2 regions of the Streptomyces sp. NPDC020597 genome follow, and region 1 is predicted to be linked to the other one. Evidence: predicted binding sites of a transcription regulator. Region 1 holds the regulator's gene; the other holds the start of a gene.
What was found. Region 1 encodes HspR, which represses chaperone genes until heat shock. Its sites were predicted from a motif close to TTGAGNNNNNNNNNCTCAA; they were not measured.

Region 1 (2,185 bases):
CTTCTACAAGGTCCTCGGCGTCCCCAAGGACGCCACCGAGGCCGAGATCAAGAAGGCGTACCGGAAGCTCGCCCGCGAGTACCACCCGGACGCCAACAAGGGCAACGTCAAGGCGGAGGAACGCTTCAAGGAGATCTCCGAGGCGAACGACGTCCTCGGCGACCCCAAGAAGCGCAAGGAGTACGACGAGGCGCGCGCCCTCTTCGGCAACGGCGGCTTCCGCCCGGGCCCGGGCGCGGGCGGCTCGTTCAACTTCGACCTGGGCGACCTCTTCGGCGGCGGCGCCCAGGGCGGCGGCGCCCAGGGCGGCTTCGGCGGCGGCATCGGGGACGTGTTCGGCGGCCTGTTCAACCGCGGCGGGGCGGGCACGACCCGTACCCAGCCCCGGCGCGGCCAGGACATCGACACCGAGGTCACGCTCACGTTCACGGAGGCGATCGAGGGCGCCACCGTCCCGCTGCGGATGTCCTCGCAGTCCCCGTGCAAGGCGTGTTCGGGAACCGGCGACAAGAACGGCACGCCGCGCGTGTGCCCGACCTGCGTCGGCACCGGCCAGGTGGCCCGGGGCTCGGGCGGCGGCTTCTCGCTGACCGACCCCTGCCCCGACTGCAAGGGCCGCGGCCTGATCGCCGAGCACCCCTGCCTGGACTGCAAGGGCAGCGGCCGTGCGAAGTCGTCGCGGACCATGCAGGTCCGCATCCCCGCGGGAGTGACGGACGGCCAGCGCATCCGGCTGCGCGGCAAGGGCGCCCCCGGCGAGCGCGGCGGCCCCTCGGGCGACCTCTACGTCGTCGTCCACGTCGGCGCGCATCCGGTGTTCGGCCGCAAGGACGACAACCTGACGGTGACCGTGCCGGTGACGTTCACCGAGGCGGCCCTCGGCGGCGAGGTCAAGGTGCCCACCCTCGGCGGCCCGTCGCTGACCCTGAAACTCCCGCCCGGCACGCCCAACGGCCGCACCATGCGGGCGCGCGGCAAGGGCGCCTTCCGCAAGGACGGCACCCGCGGCGACCTGCTGGTCACCGTCGAGGTGAGTGTCCCGAAGGACCTGTCGGGGAAGGCTCGTGACGCACTGGAGGCGTATCGCGAGGCGACCGCGGGCGAGGACCCGCGGGCGGAGCTGTTCGAGGCCGCGAAGGGAGCTTGAGAGTGATGGACGGCCGTCGGCGTAACCCGTATGAACTGACTCATGAGACCCCGGTCTACGTCATCTCGGTGGCGGCCCAGCTCTCCGGCCTGCACCCGCAGACCCTGCGTCAGTACGACCGTCTGGGCCTGGTCTCCCCCGACCGCACCGCGGGCCGGGGCCGCCGCTACTCGGCCCGTGACATCGAACTGCTGCGCACCGTCCAGCAGTTGTCGCAGGACGAGGGCATCAACCTGGCCGGCATCAAGCGGATCATCGAGCTGGAGAACCAGGTGGCCGCCCTCCAGGCCAGGGCCGCGGAGCTGGAGGCCGCGCTGGACGGCGCGGCAGCGGCCATGCAGCAGCGGGAGGCGGCGGTGCACGCCTCCTACCGGCGGGACCTGGTGCCGTACCAGGAAGTGCAGCAGACCAGCGCCCTGGTGGTCTGGCGTCCGAAGCGGCAGCATCCGACGCCCGACTGAGCCGCACCCCGGGGTGCCGGCCGCGGCGCACGACATGGGTCGGGGCCCGGAGGTTCTCCTCCGGGCCCCGACCCGTGCGGCCCCGACTCGTACGGCGCCGATCCACGCGGCGCCGATCCACGCGGCGCCGATCCACGCGGCGCCGGACCGCGGGGCGCCCGGGCCGGCCGTGTGGATCCTTGGGCCGCCCTTCGCCTGAAATGTCCGGTCAGACCTTTTCAGGGCCTCCGCGTCGTCTCCATGCGTCTTCACACCCTGAGCGCAGTGTGACGTTGCTCCTTCGTTAAGTGGTTCTGCTTGACGACGACGGCCGCCGCCGCGTTGGCTTCTCAGATATCCGGGTCACCAATGCCGCACCCCGGTCCGCAACGCCCCGAAACGCACCTGAAGTGAGCACCCGAAAATGCGTCGTATCGCCATAGCTGTCGTCGCCTCCGCGATGTCCCTCTCACTCGCCGGGTGCGGGATGCTGGGGGCCTCGGAGAAGACCGGCAGCGCGACACCGACCCGGAGCAACGCGATCACGGTGGGCGTGCTGATGCCGGAGGAGACGAACACCCGCTACGCGGAGTTCGAC
Region 2 (2,185 bases), on a different contig from region 1:
TCGCCGCGGCGCTTGCGCACGGCCAGGTACTCGGTGATGCGCTCCTTCACGTCCTCCAGGCCCGCGTGTTCGGCGTCGAGGACGGACTTGGCGCCCTGGATGTCGTACCGGTCCTCGGTGCGCTCGTTCCACGGCAGTTCGAGGACGGTGTCCAGCCAGGTGCGGATCCAGGAGCCCTCGGGAGACTGGTCGCTGGAGCGCTCCAGCTTGTCGACCTCCTTGAGGGCGGCCTCGCGGACCTTCTCGGGCAGGTCGGCGGCCTCGACGCGGGCGCGGTAGTCGTCGGACTCCTCGGCCGCGTCCTTGCCGTCGCCGTTGAGCTCGCGCAGCTCCTTGCGGACGGCTTCGAGCTGGCGGCGGAGCAGGAACTCGCGCTGCTGCTTGTCGACGCCCTCCTGGACGTCCTTGGCGATGGTCTCGGCCACGTCCTGTTCGGCGAGGTGGTCGCGCAGCTGCTGGGCGGCGAGCTTCAGACGGGCCACCGGGTCGGTGGTCTCCAGGAGCTCCACCTTCTGTTCGGTGGTGAGGAACGGCGAGTAGCCGGAGTTGTCGGCGAGCGCCGAGACGTCGTCGATGGCCTGGACGCGGTCGACGACCTGCCAGGCTCCGCGCTTGCGCAGCCAGGCGGTGGCGAGCGCCTTGTACTCCTTGACGAGTTCGGCGACATGACCGGGCAGCGGCTCGGGGACGGCCTGGTCGACGGTGGTTCCCTCGACCCAGAGCGCGGCCCCCGGGCCGGTGGTGCCGGCGCCGATGCGCACGCGGCCGCGGCCGCGGATCAGCGCGCCCGGGTCGCCGTCGGCCAGGCGGCCGACCTGTTCGACGGTGCCGAGCACGCCGGTGCTCGCGTACGTGCCGTCGATACGCGGCACCAGGAGCACCCGGGGCTTGCCGGGCTCCGAGCGGGCGGCGGCCTGGGCGGCCTCCACGGCGGCGCGTACGTCGGCGTCGTTGAGGTCCAGCGGAACCACCATGCCGGGGAGCACGACCTCGTCGTCGAGAGGCAGCACGGGCAGAGTGAGCGGAGCGGACGTCGATGCCATGATCTCCCCTTCGGCAGTCAAGTTGAGCTATGCCGACTCAATGCACGTGAGCCTCCGAATGTTCCCCACGGGGCGGCCCGTTCGCTGTGGGCGATCATCACTGCTCCGGACGGGTGCCGGAGAGGCGTCGGACGGACCGCGGACGGGCAGCTGACGGGCGGCGGGCGCGCACTGTACGAGCCCGCGCCGCGGCGCGTCGAGTCGTCTCCGGCGAGCGCGGAGTTCACGGGGGACGCACGGGGGCGACATCCGCCGACCCAGGGGGCGCACCCCACGCCGCCGCACGACGGGCCACGCCCCCCGCGCCCCCTGCCCGCACCCCGCCCACTTCCGGCATTCGCCCCGAAGCGGGCCGCCGCCCCGACCACAATGCGCTTATGACCGATGACTGGAAGCGACGTCTCGACGCCCTCCACGCGGAGCTGGTCCGCCGCGACGACCCCGTCGCCTGGGTGACCGAGGCGGACGCCGTCGAGGCCTCCAGGCGCTACCCGCACATCGCGCTGCGCGGGCCCGTCTTCGGCGTCGCCGTCCTGGACCCGGCCGTCGACGGGAGGTGCTGGCGGCTGCTGAAACCGGTGGTGGACGGCATGCCCCAGCAGGCCCGGGACGGGCTGAACTCGCACCTGTGGTTCGAGGCGAAGGACGGCGCCGGCGATCCGGCCGTGCGACGCGAGCTGCTGACCGCCGTCGCCGTGCTGGAGCGGGCCCCCGCCGACGAGGTCGAGGCCCTGGGGGTGCGCTACCGGGTGGTGCGCGGCGACGAGTTCGCCCGGACCGGCGACGACGGGCTGGAGCCGCCCCGGCCCACCGACCCGGAGGTCCTCGGCGCGTCGTGGGAGGAGCCGGGCGCCGCGCCGTCGCCGGACGTGGGCTTCGCGCTCGACCCCGGCCGAAACGAGGGACCGATGGCGGGCGCGCTGCGGCTGGGGCTGCGCGACTTCACGTACACGGGCGCCCGCTTCCCCGCCGACGTCCGCGAGGACTCCGCGCGGGCGGCTCTGACCCACCCGGACGTGGTCCGCCTGCCGGTCGGCTTCTCGGTGGCGGAGCGCGAGGGCGCGCAGTGGACGCCGTTCGGCTCGCTGGCCGCCACCCCGCACGAGGCGCGCCGCGCGCTGTACGAGGGGATGGCCCGGGTG

Region 2: lon (endopeptidase La) is a predicted target of HspR. The motif match lies at 1,066-1,084, and genes of this name have one in related genera.

What each region holds. Positions count from the first base shown of each region.
Region 1 covers NZ_JBIRUL010000046.1:18,447-20,631, reverse strand. Annotated here, with positions in the region: gene dnaJ (molecular chaperone DnaJ) at 1-1,147, shown strand, start outside; gene ACH4ZA_RS38095 (heat shock protein transcriptional repressor HspR) at 1,153-1,608, shown strand; gene ACH4ZA_RS38090 (substrate-binding domain-containing protein) at 2,012-2,185, shown strand, end outside.
Region 2 covers NZ_JBIRUL010000001.1:655,489-657,673, reverse strand. Annotated here, with positions in the region: gene lon (endopeptidase La) at 1-1,043, opposite strand, end outside; gene ACH4ZA_RS03070 (DUF5954 family protein) at 1,421-2,185, shown strand, end outside.